3 regions of the Streptomyces sp. NPDC059582 genome follow, and region 3 is predicted to be linked to each of the others. Evidence: predicted binding sites of a transcription regulator. Region 3 holds the regulator's gene; each other region holds the start of a gene.
What was found. The regulator HrcA, encoded in region 3, represses chaperone genes, less so after heat shock. The targets are predictions, from matches to a motif close to TTNGCACTCNGNNNNNCNGAGTGCNAA.
Positions count from the first base shown of each region.

Region 1 (6,030 bases), on a different contig from region 3:
CCGGCCGACTCGTGGCCGACGTACGTCCCCTCGGTGACGATCAGACCCACACCCGCGGCGGCGCGGCGGGCGTAGTACGACAGCACGTCCTCGCCCGGGATGCCGCCCGGGGAGAACTGGCGCGTCATCGGCGCCATCACGATCCGGTTCGGGACGGTGAGGCCGTTGAGCGCGACGGGCCGGGACAGGATCTCCGCGGCGCGGGAGGCGGAGGACGCGATGACGGTCACGTGGGAGGCTCCTGGTGAATTGACTGGACTGGTCGGTATGTGCGTGTGCATCGAACGCACTCAGAGGTCAACGGACCCGTCGGCCACCGCATTCCGCCCACCGCACGAGTCACATGTGATCCGCGCCACTCCCCGTGCCGCTCCCGGGCGGTTCCCCCGCCACTCCCCGCGCCCGTCCCGAGGAGCGGGCCGCCGGCGCCCCGCGGAAACGCCCGAGGGCGGCACCCCCTGTCTCCAGGGAGTGCCGCCCTCGGTACTGGACGGACGGGTCCGATCCTCGCTTTCGCGAAGGATCAGAAGTCCATGTCACCGCCCGGCATGCCGCCGCCGGCCGGAGCCGCGGACTTCTCCGGCTTGTCGGCGATGACGGCCTCGGTGGTGAGGAACAGCGCGGCGATGGAGGCGGCGTTCTGCAGAGCAGAGCGGGTCACCTTCGCCGGGTCGATGATGCCTTCGGCGATCATGTCGACGTACTCACCGGTCGCGGCGTTCAGGCCGTGGCCGACGGGCAGGTTGCGCACCTTCTCGACGATGACGCCACCCTCGAGACCACCGTTGACGGCGATCTGCTTGAGCGGGGCCTCCAGGGCGAGCTTCACGGCGTTGGCGCCGGTCGCCTCGTCACCCGTGAGCTCGAGCTTCTCGAAGACCGAGGAAGCCTGGAGCAGAGCCACGCCACCACCGGCGACGATGCCCTCCTCGACGGCCGCCTTCGCGTTGCGAACGGCGTCCTCGATGCGGTGCTTGCGCTCCTTGAGCTCGACCTCGGTGGCGGCACCGGCCTTGATGACGGCCACGCCGCCGGCCAGCTTCGCCAGGCGCTCCTGGAGCTTCTCGCGGTCGTAGTCCGAGTCCGAGTTCTCGATCTCGGCGCGGATCTGGTTGACCCGGCCCTGGACCTGGTCGGTGTCACCGGAGCCGTCGACGATCGTCGTCTCGTCCTTGGTGATGACGACCTTGCGAGCGCGGCCCAGGAGGTCCAGGGTCGCGTTCTCCAGCTTGAGGCCGACCTCCTCGGAGATGACCTCGCCGCCCGTGAGGATGGCGATGTCGCCGAGCATGGCCTTGCGGCGGTCACCGAAGCCCGGGGCCTTGACGGCGACGGACTTGAAGGTGCCACGGATCTTGTTGACGACCAGGGTCGACAGGGCCTCGCCCTCGACGTCCTCGGCGATGATCAGCAGCGGCTTGCCCGACTGCATGACCTTCTCCAGGAGCGGGAGCAGGTCCTTGACGGAACCGATCTTGGAGTTGGCGATCAGGATGTACGGGTCGTCGAGCGACGCCTCCATACGCTCCATGTCGGTGGCGAAGTACGCCGAGATGTAGCCCTTGTCGAAGCGCATACCCTCGGTGAGCTCGAGCTCCAGACCGAAGGTCTGGGACTCCTCGACGGTGATGACGCCTTCCTTGCCGACCTTGTCCATCGCCTCGGCGATGAGCTCGCCGATCTGGGTGTCGGCGGCGGAGATGGAGGCCGTGGAAGCGATCTGCTCCTTGGTCTCGACATCCTTCGCCTGCTCCAGCAGGGCACCGGAGACGGCCTCGACGGCCTTCTCGATACCGCGCTTGAGAGCCATCGGGTTGGCGCCGGCGGCCACGTTGCGCAGGCCCTCACGGACGAGCGCCTGGGCGAGCACGGTCGCAGTGGTCGTACCGTCGCCGGCGACGTCGTCCGTCTTCTTGGCGACTTCCTTGACCAGCTCGGCGCCGATCTTCTCGTACGGGTCCTCGAGCTCGATCTCCTTGGCGATGGACACACCATCGTTGGTGATCGTGGGGGCGCCCCACTTCTTCTCGAGGACGACGTTGCGGCCCTTGGGGCCAAGGGTGACCTTGACGGCGTCGGCGAGCTGGTTCATCCCGCGCTCGAGACCGCGCCGTGCCTCCTCGTCGAACGCGATGATCTTGGCCATGTGAAGTGGTCCTCCCGGACTGGGGTGGATTGCTCCGGACCGCGCTGGCGCCCGCGACGGACGGCCTGCCTGCCCCGTGGTTCCTTGCACCACCTGGCCTGCGGGCCTCACCGACCCGGTCCTTCGTTATCACTCTCACCTTCAGAGTGCTAACGCCAATGATTAGCACTCGCCCCGCCCGAGTGCAAGGTGCGCCTGCGCGGCAGGCTCGATGAGGGGCGGCGGTCGGGTGACGGTCGGGCGCGAGCGCCGGCCGGTGATCCGCGGGTTCCGCGCGGCGGGAACCGGGCAGGCCGAAGGGCTCGCACCCCGTGAGGTACGAGCCCTTCGAAGAAATACAGAAGAACGTCGCTGCAGTAAGTCGGCGCGTGCTTCAGCCGGTCGCCAGGCGGACCATGTCCGCCTGCGGCCCCTTCTGACCCTGCGAGATCTCGAAATCGACCCGCTGGCCCTCTTCCAGGGTGCGGTACCCGTCCATCTGGATCGCGCTGTAGTGGACGAACACGTCCGCACCACCGTCGACCGCGATGAAGCCGTACCCCTTCTCCGCGTTGAACCACTTGACGGTGCCCTGAGCCATGCCTAACTCCCCTATTACTGGCCCTTGCACAGATCCGCACTTCGCGAATCCGGGTCAGACCTCACCCCCCATTGGCCGGGGGCGTGCGCCGGAACGCGTCGACCGCGGCTGAATGTATCTGTCCAACTGCCGTCTGCAACAGGTCAATCGGACGAGAAATCCGGGCATGACGGGTCCGGAATCTACCCACAATTCGCCTAGTTTCAGGGCAAGTTGGGCCAGGCATAGGGAGCGAAAGGCGCAAAAGGCCTGCACAGTTTGGCTGCTTCTTATCGGCAGTGCAGCAGGCTCCGAAGGCCGCCGACCCTGGAATCGGGAGCGGGTTCCCCAACTGTACCGCGCTCAACCACACTGAATTGCCCCCTCCGCTTCTCTCACGGAGGGGGCAATTCGATGAACTCTCGGTAACCTCGGTTACCGATGGTAATGATCAGCCTCCGGCGACCGCCGGAATGATGGAGACACCCGCGCCGTCCGGGGTCGCGGTCGCCAGGCCCTGCTCGAAGCGGACGTCGTCGTCGTTCACGTACACGTTGACGAACCGGCGCAGCTTGCCCTCGTCGTCCAGGACGCGGCCCGCGATGCCTGTGTGGTTCTTGTCCAGGTCGGAGATGACCTCGGCGAGGGTCGTGCCCTCGGCGCTCACCTCGGCCTTGCCGCCGGTGTACGTGCGCAGGATGGTGGGGATGCGGACGTTGACGCTCATGATGCGAGGCCAGCCTCTCGGAAGGAGTCCAGGTTCGGGCGGATCGTCGCGGTCAGGCCGGTGCCGGCCACCGCGTCCAGGGTCTTCAGACCGTCGCCGGTGTTCAGCACGACGGTCGTCTTCGTCGGGTCGAGCAGGCCGGCCTCGATGAGCTTCTTCGTCACGCCCACCGTCACCCCGCCCGCCGTCTCCGCGAAGATCCCCTCGGTCCGCGCCAGCAGCTTGATCGCGTCCACGATCTGCTCGTCCGTCACGTCCTCCACGGCACCGCCCGTGCGGCGCGCGATGTCGAGGACGTACGGCCCGTCGGCCGGGTTGCCGATCGCGAGGGACTTGGCGATGGTGTCCGGCTTCTGCGGCCGCACCACGTCGTGGCCGGCCTTGTACGCCACGGACACCGGCGAGCAGCCCGCCGCCTGCGCGCCGAAGATCCGGTACGGCCGGTCCTCGACCAGCCCGAGCTTGATCAGTTCCTGGAGACCCTTGTCGATCTTCGTGAGCTGGGAGCCCGAGGCGATCGGGACGACCAGCTGGTCGGGCAGCCGCCAGCCGAGCTGCTCGCAGATCTCGTACGCGAGGGTCTTCGAGCCCTCCGCGTAGTAGGGCCGCAGGTTGACGTTGACGAAGCCCCAGCCCTCGCCGGCCGGGTCGCCGATGAGCTCGGAGCAGAAGCGGTTCACGTCGTCGTAGTTGCCCTCGATGCCGACGAGTTCACCGCCGTAGACCGCGGCCATGACGATCTTGCCCTGCTCCAGGTCGTGCGGGATGAACACGCAGGAGCGGAAGCCTGCCCGGGCGGCGGCGGCGCCGACGGCGCCGGCCAGGTTGCCGGTGGAGGAGCAGGAGAGGGTGGTGAAGCCGAAGGCGCGCGCGGCCTCCAGGGCCTGGGCGACGACCCGGTCCTTGAAGGAGTGCGTCGGGTTGCCGGAGTCGTCCTTCACGTACAACCCGCCGGTCACACCGAGCTCGCGCGCCAGGTTGTCGGCCTGGACGAGCTTGGTCCAGCCGGGGTTGATGTTGGGCTTGGTCGCCACGTCGGCCGGGACGGGCAGCAGCGGGGCGTAGCGCCAGATGTTCGCGGGGCCGGCCTCGATCCGCTTGCGGAGCTCCTCGGTGTCGTAGGCCGAGAAGTCGTAGGCGATCTCGAGCGGGCCGAAACACTCCTCGCAGGCGAAGACCGGGCCGAGCGGCACGCGGTGTCCGCACTCACGGCAGGAAAGCGCCGCGGCGGGGCCCAGATCGACGGAGTTGGTGGTGCTTGCAACGGTCTGCACAGCCATGGAGGCGAGGCCCTTTCTCCTCATCTTCCTCACGGCGCACTTCGCCGTGAGACGGATTTGGCACCTTCCCGAGCCGGGAGCCTCGCGTGAACGAGAGCCGACTGGAGGGTTGCCGGGGCTTCATCGGGCCGTGTCCCTCTGCCCCTCTGGATGAGCGGTATGAAGTTGTGAACGGCGGGCCACCCTGGACATGCGATGGTCATGCGCGTTGTTCAAGACTGTAACCGAAGGCCAGGACAGTTGAGATAACCGTCCGAACCGCGAGATGCCCGTGCCCGTCGGCCGTCATCACGACGGGCACCACCTCCCGCCGCGAGAACGTAGAAGGAGCCGCCACCGTGCTGGAAGAAGTCGAGCGCTGGCTGAGCACACGCTCCTGGTCCGTGACCGATCGCCCGCTCCACAAGATCCTCGCCGCCAAGCGCGCCAGGGGCCAGTCGGTCTCCGTCGTCCTGCCCGCGCTCAACGAGGAGGAGACGGTCGGTGACATCGTCGCCGTGATCCGTCACGACCTCATGCAGCAGGTCCCGCTCGTCGACGAGATCGTCGTCGTCGACTCGGGTTCCACCGACCGCACCTCCGCGGTGGCCGCCGCCGCGGGCGCCCGGGTCGTCCACCGCGACGACATACTGCCCCGCATCCCGGCCGTGCCGGGCAAGGGCGAGGTGCTCTGGCGGTCCCTCCTGGTCACCCGCGGGGACATCGTCTGCTTCATCGACGCCGACCTGAAGGAGTTCTCCTCCGACTTCGTCTCCGGGATCGTGGGGCCGTTGCTCACCGACCCGGACATCGATCTGGTCAAGGCCATGTACGACCGCCCGCTGGGCGACGAGTCGAATGCGCTCGCCTCCGGCGGAGCGGCCGGCCAGGGCGGCCGGGTCACCGAGCTGATGGCCCGCCCGCTGCTGAACATGCACTGGCCGCGGCTGGCCGGGTTCGTGCAGCCGCTCGGCGGCGAGTACGCGGCCCGCCGTTCCCTGCTGGAGCAGCTCCCCTTCCCCGTCGGGTACGGGGTGGAGCTGGGCATGCTGGTCGACTCGCTGCACCTGGTGGGTCTCGACGCCCTCGCCCAGGTGGACGTGGGCGTGCGCAAGCACCGGCACCAGGACGGACAGGCGCTGGGCCGGATGGCCGCCGCGATCTACCGCACCGCACAGCTGCGCATGGCCCGCGGGCACCTGATCCGGCCCTCTCTGACCCAGTTCGAACGGGGGCCGGACGGCTTCGAGCCGCGCACGTACTCCGTGGACACGGAGGAGCGGCCGCCGATGGCCGAGATCGAGGAGTACGCGTCACGGAAGGTCGCGTGACGAACGCG
Region 1 is NZ_JBHWCC010000018.1:119,156-125,185, forward strand. It holds gene ACFV0T_RS17895 (NADH:flavin oxidoreductase) at 1-230, opposite strand, end outside; gene groL (chaperonin GroEL) at 524-2,146, opposite strand; gene ACFV0T_RS17905 (cold-shock protein) at 2,520-2,726, opposite strand; gene ACFV0T_RS17910 (MoaD/ThiS family protein) at 3,157-3,432, opposite strand; gene thrC (threonine synthase) at 3,429-4,712, opposite strand; SAM riboswitch class I at 4,730-4,869, opposite strand; gene ACFV0T_RS17920 (glucosyl-3-phosphoglycerate synthase) at 5,051-6,022, shown strand.
Region 1: a site for HrcA is predicted at 2,309-2,335, ahead of groL (chaperonin GroEL). Genes of this name have one in related genera too.

Region 2 (6,030 bases), on a different contig from region 3:
AGGCGGTGCTGCGGCTGACGGCGGCGGCGACCGAGGGGATGCGGGAGCGTGGCCGCGGCGGAGTCGTCAACGTGGCCTCGGTCGCGGCCTTCGTACCCCGGGGGACGTACGGGGCGTCCAAGGCGTGGGTCGTGCAGTTCACGCAGGGCGTCGCGCGGGATCTGACCGGCACCGGCGTTCGGCTGATGGCGCTGTGCCCCGGCTTCGTGCGGACCGAGTTCCACGAGCGGGCCGGGATGGGCACGGACAACATCCCGGGCTGGATGTGGCTGGACGCCGACAAACTGGTCGCGGCGGCGCTGGACGATCTGGCGCGCGGGAAGTCGTTGTCCGTCCCGGACCCGCGGTACAAGGCGCTGATGGGACTGGTGAAGGTGACACCGCGGGGGCTGCTGGGCGGCGTCACCTCGAGGACGGGGCGCAAGTACGGGCCCCAGTGAATCCCGGCGCGAAGAGGGTGACGTCGCCGCTCCGGTGGGAGAATGGGAGTGAGGGATCCCGGACCCAGGGGGGCCGGAGGCGGCGTCATGACGTTCGTGCAGCTCATCGAGTGCAAGACGAGCCGGTTCGACGAGATGAACCGGCTGATGGACACCTGGGTCGAGCAGACCAGGGGAAAGCGCAGCGCGACGCACGATCTGGTCGCCAGGGACAGATCCGACGGCTCGCACTTCATAGAGATCGTGGAGTTCCCCTCGTACGAGGACGCCATGCGGAACTCGAACCTCCCCGAGACCGACAAGATCTTCCGGGAGATCGTCGCCCTCTGCGACGAGATGCCGACGTTCACGGATCTCGAGGTGGTGCGCGACGAGCAGTTGTACGCGGCCAACGCGCGCAGGTTCTTCGACCTGATCGCCACCCGCGGTGAACTGCCGCCGCTGAACGAGGTGATGACGGAGAACTACCACGACCACGATCCCGCCAATGAGCAGGACATCCTCGGCCTGGACGGCCTGCGGCGCGAGTTGGAGATGTGGCGGGGCGCCTTCGACTTCGCGTTCACCGTGGAGGACCAGATCGCCCAGGGCGAGCAGGTGTGCACGCGCTGGACGTGGCAGGGCACGCACCGCGGCGACTTCCTGGGGATCGCGGCCACCGGCAGGCAGGTCTCGATGACCGGCACGACCGTCTTCCGCTGCGGCGCGGACGGAAAGATCGTCGAGGGCTGGTGGCAGTACGACAGGCTGGGGCTGATGGCACAGCTGGGGGTGCTGGACGCACTGGAGAACTGAGCGACGCCATTCCATGGACCCGCGAGGGGCGAAGCCCCCGTTCCCGGACAGTCGGGAACGGGGGCTTCATCAGGTACTGCGGGTACCGCTGTGAGGCGGTAGCGCGTGCCTCAGTGGGAGTGGCCGTGGCTGTGGCCCCCGGCGGCCGGCTCTTCCTCTTCCTTCTTCTCGACGACCAGGGTCTCGGTCGTCAGGAGGAGGGAGGCGATGGAGGCGGCGTTCTCCAGGGCGGAGCGGGTGACCTTCACCGGGTCGATGACGCCGGCCTTGACCAGGTCGCCGTACTCGCCGGTGGCGGCGTTGAAGCCCTGGCCCTTGTCGAGCTCGGCGACCTTGGAGGTGATGACGTAACCCTCCAGGCCGGCGTTCTCGGCGATCCAGCGCAGCGGCTCGACGACCGCGCGGCGGACGACGGCCACACCGGTGGCCTCGTCGCCGGTCTTGCCGAGGTTGCCCTCGAGGACCTTGGCGGCGTGGACCAGAGCGGAGCCACCACCGGAGACGATGCCCTCCTCGACCGCGGCGCGGGTCGCGGAGATGGCGTCCTCCAGACGGTGCTTCTTCTCCTTCAGCTCCACCTCGGTGGCGGCGCCGACCTTGATCACGCACACGCCGCCGGCCAGCTTCGCGAGGCGCTCCTGGAGCTTCTCGCGGTCCCAGTCGGAGTCGGTGTTCTCGATCTCGGCCTTGATCTGCGCGACGCGGCCGTGGACGTCCGCGGTGTTGCCGGCGCCGTCGACGACCGTGGTGTCGTCCTTGGTGATGGTGACGCGGCGGGCCGAGCCGAGCACGTCGATGCCGGCCTGGTCGAGCTTGAGGCCGACCTCCTCGGCGATGACCGTGGCGCCGGTGAGGATCGCCATGTCCTCCAGCATCGCCTTGCGGCGGTCACCGAAGCCGGGGGCCTTGATCGCGACGGCGTTGAACGTGCCGCGGATCTTGTTGACGACCAGGGTCGACAGGGCCTCGCCCTCGACGTCCTCGGCGATGATCAGCAGCGGCTTCGAGGAGTTGGTCTGGATGACCTTCTCCAGCAGCGGCAGCAGGTCCTGGATGGAGGAGATCTTGCCCTGGTTGATGAGGATGTAGGGGTCCTCCAGGACGGCCTCCATGCGCTCCTGGTCCGTCACGAAGTACGGCGACAGGTAGCCCTTGTCGAAGGCCATGCCCTCGGTGAAGTCCAGCTCCAGACCGAAGGTGTTGGACTCCTCGACGGTGATGACACCGTCCTTGCCGACCTTGTCCATCGCCTCGGCGATGAGCTCGCCGACCTGCTGGTCCTGGGCGGACAGCGCGGCGACGGCGGCGATGTCGGACTTCTCGTCGATCGGGCGGGCCGAGGCGAGCAGCTCCTCCGAGACGGCCTTGACGGCGGCGTCGATGCCCTTCTTCAGGGCGGCCGGGGAGGCGCCGGCGGCGACGTTCTTGAGGCCCTCGCGCACGAGCGCCTGGGCGAGCACGGTGGCGGTGGTGGTGCCGTCACCAGCGACGTCGTTGGTCTTGGTGGCCACCTCCTTCACCAGCTGGGCACCGAGGTTCTCGTACGGGTCCTCGATCTCGACCTCGCGGGCGATGGTGACGCCGTCGTTGGTGATGGTCGGGGCGCCGAACTTCTTGTCGATGACGACGTTGCGGCCCTTGGGGCCGATCGTCACCTTGACCGTGTCGGCAAGCTTGTTGACGCCGCGCTCGAGGGCGCGACGGGCGTCCTCGTCGAACTTCAGGATCTTCGCCATGGGAGCGTTGGCCCTCTCGGAAATCTCGAGGTGAATCTCAGGGTGAACGACGCTGCGCCCCCGACGCCCGGCTGATTAATGGTCGCGGGGGCCAGGGGCGCAGCTGAAAAGCAATGTGCTTCGCGAAGAAGCGAGGTGACTACTTCTCGATGATCGCGAGAACGTCGCGAGCCGAGAGGACGAGGTACTCCTCGCCGTTGTACTTCACCTCGGTGCCGCCGTACTTGCTGTACAGCACGATGTCGCCGACGGCGACGTCGAGCGGAAGACGGTTACCGTCCTCGAAGCGGCCCGGGCCCACGGCCAGGACGACGCCCTCCTGGGGCTTCTCCTTGGCCGTGTCCGGGATGACCAGGCCAGAGGCCGTGGTCTGCTCGGCGTCCAGCGGCTGGACCACAATGCGGTCCTCGAGCGGCTTGATGGCAACCTTGGAGCTGGTGGTCGTCACGATCCGACCTCCCCCTTCGGAGATCTCACGGGGTTAACTGTCTGAGGTGGCGACCAGGTGGATCCGTCGTCGCGGGTGCCGGACCTGCCCGTCGCGTGTTGGCACTCTCCAGGGGGGAGTGCCAGGGCCGAGACTATGACTGCGATTAGCACTCGGTCAAGCGGAGTGCCAATTGCACGCGGCGCGGCGTGGATATTCGGGTGCGTCGGACCCCTGTACCGGCCCTCAGCCGCCCCCGGGCTCCGCCCCCGGCCCCGCACCGCTCGTCCCCTCCTGGGGGCCGCGCCCCGGCCCCGCTTCGGCCCTGCCGGCCTGGTCCTCGCACGCCGGCCCGGCTGAAGCGCGCGAGGGGGAATCAGACGTAGTCCTCCAGGCGGCCCACCGTCAGGCCCTGTTCCTGGATTTCGCGCAGCAGGCGTGTCGTGCGTTGGCGAAGGGTCGGGGTCGGGGTCTCGTCCGGGCCGACGGCCACGATGTCGCCCGGCAGGAGCCGGTGGGCGCCCCCGGCGTACGTCAGGTCGTCGGTGCCCATCGACACCCGCCACAGCACCACCGTCGAGATCCCGCAGTCGGCCGCGGCCCGCAGGGTGGCGTCGTCGTACGTCCCGTACGGCGGCCGGAACAGGCGCGGGCGCAGGCCGAAGCGGGCCCTGAGCTTGTCCTGCTGGCCGCAGATCTCCGCGCGCTGGCCCGCGTAGGGCAGCCCCCGCAGGGAGGGATGGTCGAGGGTGTGGTTCTGGAGGTTCGCGCCCACCGACCGCAGCCGCGCGAAGTGGCCGTACGCCGGTCCGACGACGCTGTCCGTGAGGAACATGCTGACCGGCAGGCGCAGTTCACGGACCATGTCGACGAACAGCGGATCGCGCTCGGCGCCGTCGTCGTAGGTGAGGAAGACGACCTTGTCCCGGGTCGCCACGTGGTCGACCACCGGTGGAAGGCCTCGGCCCGTGGTGCCGGCGAGCGGCCGGGCCGCCGGACTGGGCGCCGGGGCCAGCGGAGCGGTCAGGCCCCAGTGCCGGTAGGCCGGCCGACCGGCCGGGCCGTGCGGCCGTACCCGCTGGGCCGCCTTCTTGCCCAGCCGCTCGATCGGGTCGACGGACTGGGCGCAGCCGGTGAGCAGTACGGCCGACGCCAGCACTCCCGCGGTCAGCACCCGCAGCCTCACAGGTAGTCCTCCAGGCGGGCCACCGCGTACCCCTCGTCGGTCACCTTCTTCAGGAACCGGCGGATCATGTCGGGCATCGTGCCGTCCCAGTCGGACCGGCCCCGGAAGTGGGTGAGGACGATGTCCCCGGGGTGCAGGTCCTGGTCCCACTCGCGGTACTCCCAGTGGTCGACGAAGACTTCCTCGTCCCAGATCGGGGCGTACTTGATGCCGCAGGACTTCGCGGCGAGCAGGGTGTCCTGGTTGTAGTTGCCGTAGGGCGGGCGGAAGACGGTCGGTCGCTTGCCGTAGTGCTTCTCGATCACGTCCTGCATGTCGCAGATCTCGTGCTTCTGCTCGTCGTACGACAGCCCGGGCAGGTAGGGGTGGTGGAGGGTGTGGTTGTTCAGGACCACTCCCCTGCGCTGCATCTTCTTGAAGAACCCGTAGTCGTCCTTGATCAGGTAGTCGCTGAGGAAGGCGGTGTACGGGATCTTCAGGTCGCTCATCATGCGCAGGAACGTCGGGTCCTTGTCGGAGCCGTCGTCGATGGTGAGGAAGACGATCTTCTTCTTGGTGGGGATCGCGGTGAAGACCGGGGGCAGGTCCAGCTCCTCCTGGCCGTCGACCTCGAAGCCGTCGCGCGCGGTGATCTTCGGCTTGCGCGCCGGGGGCCGCGGGGGCAGCAGGGGGACCTTCGCCAGACCCCAGTGCTTGGCCGCGGCGGCCCGGGTCGCGTAGTCGGCACGCAGCTTGCCCGCGTAGGAGTCGAGGGCGCGGGCCGGGGGTGCCAGGAGTGGCCGCGGCTGTCCGGGGGTCCCGCGGAGCCCCGCGTCGTCGCCCTGCGCACAGCCCGAGGCGACGGCGGCGACGGCGAGCACGGCGATGCCCCCACGAAGCCGGGAGAGCCGGGAGGACCGGGAGGGTGAGAGCCGGGGGGACCGGGAGAGCCGGGAGAGCCGGCAGAACCTGGAGACCCTCGAAGTCCCGACAAAACTACTTTTGTCATCTTGTACGACCACTCGCATGTTGCCGGATCCTCCCAGGCCACAGCCCCGAACCCGCCCCGACACCGCCACCGGAGGCAGACCATCCACCGACTGGCCCACAATGAGCCGGTGAACGACCTGCACGCCCTCCTCACGCCCGAAGGCCGCGCCCTCCTCGACGAGGTGCGCGACACCGCCCCGGCCGACGAACTCGCCGTCGCCACCCGGCTGCGCCGCGACCACCCCGCCGAACTGGTCTCGGCGGCGCTCGGACAGGCGCGGCTGCGCCAGCGGGCGGCGGCGAAGTTCGCGGCCGAGGACGCGCGGCGGATGTTCTTCACGCCCAACGGGGTGGAGCAGTCCACCCGGACGTCGGTGGCGACGTACCGCGCGCGGAGGTTCGCGGAGCTCGGCGTGACCTCGGTCGCCGACCTGTGCTGCGGGATCGGCGGCGACGCGATCGCGCTCGCCCGCGCCG
Region 2 is NZ_JBHWCC010000008.1:60,538-66,567, reverse strand. It holds gene ACFV0T_RS10045 (SDR family NAD(P)-dependent oxidoreductase) at 1-440, shown strand, start outside; gene ACFV0T_RS10040 (ester cyclase) at 528-1,235, shown strand; gene groL (chaperonin GroEL) at 1,346-2,971, opposite strand; gene groES (co-chaperone GroES) at 3,111-3,419, opposite strand; gene ACFV0T_RS10025 (polysaccharide deacetylase family protein) at 3,775-4,584, opposite strand; gene ACFV0T_RS10020 (polysaccharide deacetylase family protein) at 4,581-5,450, opposite strand; gene ACFV0T_RS10015 (methyltransferase domain-containing protein) at 5,682-6,030, shown strand, end outside.
Region 2: a site for HrcA is predicted at 3,565-3,591, ahead of groES (co-chaperone GroES). Genes of this name have one in related genera too.

Region 3 (6,030 bases):
CCGGTCTTCCAGTCCTGCCCGTGCGGGATCCGGGGCCAGGCCTCGATGCCCAGCGACGACGGCTTCACCGCCTCCCAGATGTCGATGTACGGGTGGCCCACCACCAGTGCGTGCTCGCTCGTGACCGAGGCGGCGATCCGGGACTCCTTGGAGCCCGGCACCAGGTGGTCCACCAGCACGCCCAGACGGGCGTCCGGGCCGGGGGAGAAGTCCGCCACGATCGACGGCAGGTCGTCGACGCCCTCCAGGTACTCCACGACCACGCCCTCGATGCGCAGGTCGTCGCCCCACACCTTCTCGACCAGCTCGGCGTCGTGCCGGCCCTCCACGTAGATGCGCCCGGCGCGGGCCACCCGGGCCCGTGCGCCGGGCACGGCGACCGAGCCGGACGCCGTACGGGTGGGGCGCGGCGGCCCGCCCGCGGCCGGCCGGACCAGCGTCACCACCCTGCCCTCCAGGAGGAAGCCCCGCGGCTCCAGCGGGAAAACCCGGTGCTTGCCGAAGCGGTCCTCCAGCGTCACCGTGCCCGCCTCGCAGCGGATCACCGCCCCGCAGAAGCCCGTCCCGGGCTCCTCGACCACCAGACCGGGCTCGGCGGGGACCTCCGGCACCGGCTTGGGCTTCTTCCACGGCGGAGTCAGGTCGGGTGAGTACTGGCGCATTCGGATGACGATAGGAGAAGCCGTCGGCGAGGGCTCACGACACGCCGAAACGCTCCGCGAGCGCGTCCCGCTGCGCCCGTACGAAGGCCGCGTCCACCACCGCCCCGTGACCGGGCACGTACAGCGCGTCCTCGCCGCCCAGTGCCAGCAGCCGGTCCAGCGCCGCGGGCCAGCGCGACGGTACGGCGTCGGGGCCCGCCTGCGGTGCGCCGGACTCCTCGACGAGGTCGCCGCAGAACACCACCGCCGGGTCGCCCGGCACCACGACCGCGAGGTCCCGCGCGGAGTGCCCCGGGCCCACGTCGGCCAGCACGACCCGCGGGCCGCCGGCCGGTTCCAGGCTCAGACGGCCCCGGACGCCGCGGTGCGGCCGTACGAGGGCGTCGGCCGCCTCCCGCGCGGCCGTGGCGTCGAGACCGTTGCGCACCGCGTCCGCGCGCATCTCCTCGCGCCCGTCCCCGAAGGCGTCGCCCGCGACGGCGTCCGCGTCCGCGCCCGCCGCCGCCAGAACCGTTGCGTCCGCGAACGCCGCCGCCCCGAAGACGTGGTCGAAGTGCGGGTGGGTGAGTGCGAGAAAGCGCACACGGCACCCGGCGATCGCCTCCGCCTGCTCCCGCAGCCGGGCACCCTCCGCCAGGCTCGAACCGGCGTCGACCAGCACCGCGGAACCGGCCCCCACGACCAGCCCCACCGTGCAGTCCCACACCGGCAGACGGCACCGGCCGACCCCCTCGGCCAGCCGCTCCCACCCCAGCTCTTCCCAAGTCACCGTCATGCGGCGACGCTAGCGGTAGGAGCGGGCCCGCCACGACTTCGCAGGCCCGGCCTTGCCCGGGGCGTACCCCACGGCCGTACACTGGCTCGGGGAACGCTGGCACTCGCACGGACAGAGTGCCAGGAAGACAGCCGAGGCGACGACATGCTGGAGGTGTGCGCGAGATGCTGAGCGAACGCAGGCTCCAGGTGCTGCGCGCCATCGTCCAGGACTACGTCGGCACCGAGGAGCCGGTGGGCTCCAAGGCGCTCACCGAGCGGCACAGCCTCGGCGTCTCGCCGGCCACCGTGCGCAACGACATGGCGGCCCTGGAGGACGAGGGGTACATCGCCCAGCCGCACACCAGCGCCGGGCGCATCCCCACCGACAAGGGCTACCGGCTGTTCGTGGACAAGCTCGCGGGCGTGAAACCGATGACGGCCCCCGAGCGGCGCGCGATCCAGAACTTCCTCGACGGGGCCGTCGACCTCGACGACGTGGTGGCCCGCACCGTGCGGCTGCTCGCGCAGCTGACGCGGCAGGTCGCCGTCGTGCAGTATCCGTCGCTGACCCGCTCCACGGTGCGGCACGTGGAGCTGCTGTCGCTGGCCCCGGCGCGCGTGATGCTGGTGCTGATCACCGACACCGGCCGGGTCGAGCAGCGGGTGGTCGACTGCCCGGCGCCGTTCGGCGACACCTCCCTGGCGGATCTGCGGGCCCGGCTGAACAGCAGGGTCGCGGGGCGCCGGTTCGCGGACGTGCCGCGGCTGCTGGAGGACCTGCCGGACGCCTTCGAGGCGGAGGACCGCGGCACGGTCTCGACGGTGCTCTCCACCCTGCTGGAGACGCTCGTCGAGGAGAACGAGGAGCGGCTGATGATCGGCGGCACCGCCAATCTGACCCGCTTCGGACATGACTTCCCTCTCACGATCCGCCCGGTGCTCGAGGCGCTGGAGGAGCAGGTCGTGCTCCTGAAGTTGCTTGGCGAGGCGGGGGATTCGGGCATGACCGTACGCATCGGTCACGAGAACGCCTATGAGGGACTCAACTCCACTTCCGTGGTCTCGGTCGGCTACGGTTCGGGCAACGAGGCGGTCGCCAAGCTCGGTGTGGTGGGACCGACCCGCATGGATTACCCGGGAACGATGGGAGCGGTACGCGCAGTGGCACGGTACGTCGGACAGATCCTGGCGGAGTCGTAGGTGGCCACGGACTACTACGCCGTTCTCGGCGTGCGCCGCGACGCGTCGCAGGAAGAGATCAAGAAGGCCTTCCGGCGGCTCGCGCGCGAGCTGCATCCGGACGTCAACCCCGATCCGAAGACCCAGGAGCGGTTCAAGGAGATCAACGCCGCTTACGAGGTGTTGTCGGACCCGCAGAAGAAGCAGGTCTACGACCTCGGCGGCGACCCGCTCTCCCAGGCCGGCGGCGCCGGCGCGGGCGGTTTCGGCGCCGGTGGCTTCGGCAACTTCTCGGACATCATGGACGCCTTCTTCGGCACGGCGTCGCAGCGCGGACCGCGCTCGCGCACGCGCCGCGGCCAGGACGCGATGATCCGGCTCGAGATCGAGCTGGACGAGGCGGCCTTCGGCACGACGAAGGACATCCAGGTCGACACGGCGATCGTCTGCTCCACCTGCAACGGTGAGGGCGCGGCGCCGGGGACGAGTGCCCAGACGTGTGACATGTGCCGCGGTCGCGGCGAGGTGTCGCAGGTCACGCGGTCCTTCCTGGGCCAGGTCATGACGTCCCGCCCCTGCCCCCAGTGCCAGGGCTTCGGGACCGTCGTCCCGACGCCGTGCCCGGAGTGCGCGGGCGACGGCCGGGTGCGCTCCCGTCGGACGCTGACCGTGAAGATCCCGGCCGGTGTCGACAACGGCACGCGGATCCAGCTGGCCGGTGAGGGCGAGGTCGGGCCCGGCGGCGGTCCGGCCGGAGACCTGTACGTCGAGATCCACGAGATGCCGCACGCGATGTTCCAGCGGCGTGGGGACGACCTGCACTGCACGGTGACCCTCCCGATGACGGCGGCGTCCCTCGGCACGAAGGTGCCGCTGGAGACGCTGGACGGCATGGAGGAGGTCGACATCCGGCCCGGCACCCAGTCCGGCCAGTCGATCCCGCTGCACGGCCGGGGCGTCACACACCTCAGGGGCGGCGGCCGGGGCGACCTCATCGTCCACGTCGAGGTCCAGACCCCGAACAAGCTCGACCCCGAGCAGGAGCGCCTGCTGCGGGAACTGGCCAAGCTGCGCGGGGAGGAACGCCCGCAGGGGCAGTTCCAGCCGGGGCAGCAGGGGCTGTTCTCCCGGCTGAAGGACGCCTTCAACGGTCGTTGACGGCTGGTCCGCAACCGGCGTCGGTCCGCGACCGACGCCGGTGCGCCCCCAAGCGCCGGACGGGCTGAGATCAGCTCCGCGCCGCGTCGAAGGCCCGATTCGGACTTGTTCGAAGGACGTGACAACATGCCGTCATGTCCTCCGCACTGACCGATCTCTGCGCCCGTCCGATCGTGCAGGCCCCCATGGCGGGCGGTGTCTCCGTGCCGCGGCTCGCCGCCGCCGTCTGTGAGGCGGGCGGCCTCGGGTTCCTGGCCGCCGGGTACAAGACCGCCGACGGCATGTACCAGGAGATCAAGGAGCTGCGGAGCCTCACGGCCCGCCCCTTCGGCGTGAATCTCTTCATGCCGCAGCCGGAGTACGCCGAGACCGGCGCCGTCGAGGTCTACGCCCACCAGCTGGCCGGCGAGGCCGCCTGGTACGACACGGAACTCGGCGACCCGGAGAGCGGCCGGGACGACGGATACGACGCCAAGCTCGCGGTGCTGCTGGACAACCCGGTGCCGGTGGTGTCCTTCCACTTCGGCGTCCCGAGCCGCGACGTGCTGGACTCGCTGCGCCGGTCCGGCACCTTCACCCTGGTCACCGCCACCACGGCCGAGGAGGCCCTCGCCGTGGAGCGGGCGGGCGCCGACGCGGTCATCGTGCAGGGCGTGGAGGCGGGCGGCCACCAGGGCACCCACCGTGACCTCCAGGAGCACGACGGCTCCGGCGTCGGACTGCTCGCGCTCCTCGCGCAGATCCGCGAGACGGTGAGCCTGCCGCTGGTCGCCGCCGGTGGCATCATGCGCGGCGGCCAGATCGCCGCCGTGCTCGCGGCCGGTGCCGCCGCGGCCCAGCTCGGCACGGCGTTCCTCGCCACCCCCGAGTCGGGCGCGGCCGCCGTGCACAAGCAGGCGCTCACCAACCCGCTGTTCGTGCGCACGGAGCTGACCCGGGCCTTCTCCGGACGTCCGGCCCGCGGCCTGGTCAACCGCTTCCTGCGCGAGCACGGGCCGTACGCGCCCGCCGCCTACCCGGAGGTCCACCACCTCACCTCGCCGCTGCGCAAGGCCGCCGCCAAGGCCGGTGACGCCCAGGGCATGGCTCTGTGGGCGGGCCAGGGCCACCGCATGGCCCGCGAACTGCCCGCCGGACAGCTGGTCGAGGTGCTGGCCGCCGAACTGGACGCGGCGACGGCAGCATTGTCGGCGTTGTCGGTGTTTCCCCCGGCGGGTGCCTGATGACCGCGCCGGTGTTCGTGGTCGAGCACTTCGACGCGGGCGGCGGCGGACGGTACGTCCTCGACGGCCCCGAGGGGCGGCACGCGGTCTCGGTGAAGCGGCTGCGGCCGGGGGAGGACGTGATCCTCACCGACGGCGCCGGGCGCTGGGCGGACTGCGTCGTGCTGGACACCGAGGGCAAGGACCGGCTGATCGTCCAGCTGGACGGCGTGACGGAGGAACCGGCCCGGGAGCCCCGCATCACCGTCGTACAGGCGCTGCCCAAGGGCGACCGGGGCGAGGTCGCCGTCGAGACCATGACCGAGGTCGGAGTCGACGCGATCGTGCCGTGGGCTGCCTCCCGCTGCATCACGCAGTGGAAGGGCGAGCGAGGACTCAAGGCGCTCGGCAAGTGGCGGGCCACCGCCCGCGAGGCCGGCAAGCAGTCCCGGCGGGTGCGGTTCCCCGAGGTCGCGGACGCCCGGTCGACCAAACAGGTGGGCGCGCTGCTGGCCGGGGCCGACTTCGCCGCCGTGCTCCACGAGAGCGGTGACGCTCCGCTGGCCGCCGCCGAACTGCCCGCCGAGGGCGAGATCGTGCTCGTGGTCGGGCCCGAGGGCGGGGTCTCGCCCGAGGAACTGGCGCTGTTCGAGGAGGCGGGGGCGCGGCCGTACCGCCTCGGCCCCAGTGTGCTGCGCACCTCCACCGCGGGGACCGCTGCCGCCGCCCTGCTTCTCGGCCGCACCGGCCGCTGGTCCTGACCGCCGGGAGGACACCGTGGAACTCGCCCAGGTCCGCCTGCTCGTCACCGACTTCGCCGCCTGCTACCGGTTCTACGCCGACGTCCTCGGCCTGAAACCGCAGTCGGGGGCGACGAACGGGCCGTACGAGAAGTTCAGCCCAGCCGCCGGAGCCGCGGGCATCGCCCTCCAGGACCGGGCGACGATGGCGCGCGTGCTGGGCGAGCTGGGCGACCCGGCGACGGGCCACCGTTCGCTGGTGGTGCTGCGCGTCGACGACCTGGACACCTACTGCGCGCGGATCGTCTCCCGGGGCGCGACCCTGTTGCACGG
Region 3 is NZ_JBHWCC010000027.1:87,793-93,822, forward strand. It holds gene ACFV0T_RS23135 (DUF3097 domain-containing protein) at 1-662, opposite strand, end outside; gene ACFV0T_RS23140 (MBL fold metallo-hydrolase) at 697-1,437, opposite strand; gene hrcA (heat-inducible transcriptional repressor HrcA) at 1,602-2,618, shown strand; gene dnaJ (molecular chaperone DnaJ) at 2,619-3,755, shown strand; gene ACFV0T_RS23155 (nitronate monooxygenase) at 3,890-4,978, shown strand; gene ACFV0T_RS23160 (16S rRNA (uracil(1498)-N(3))-methyltransferase) at 4,978-5,718, shown strand; gene ACFV0T_RS23165 (VOC family protein) at 5,735-6,030, shown strand, end outside.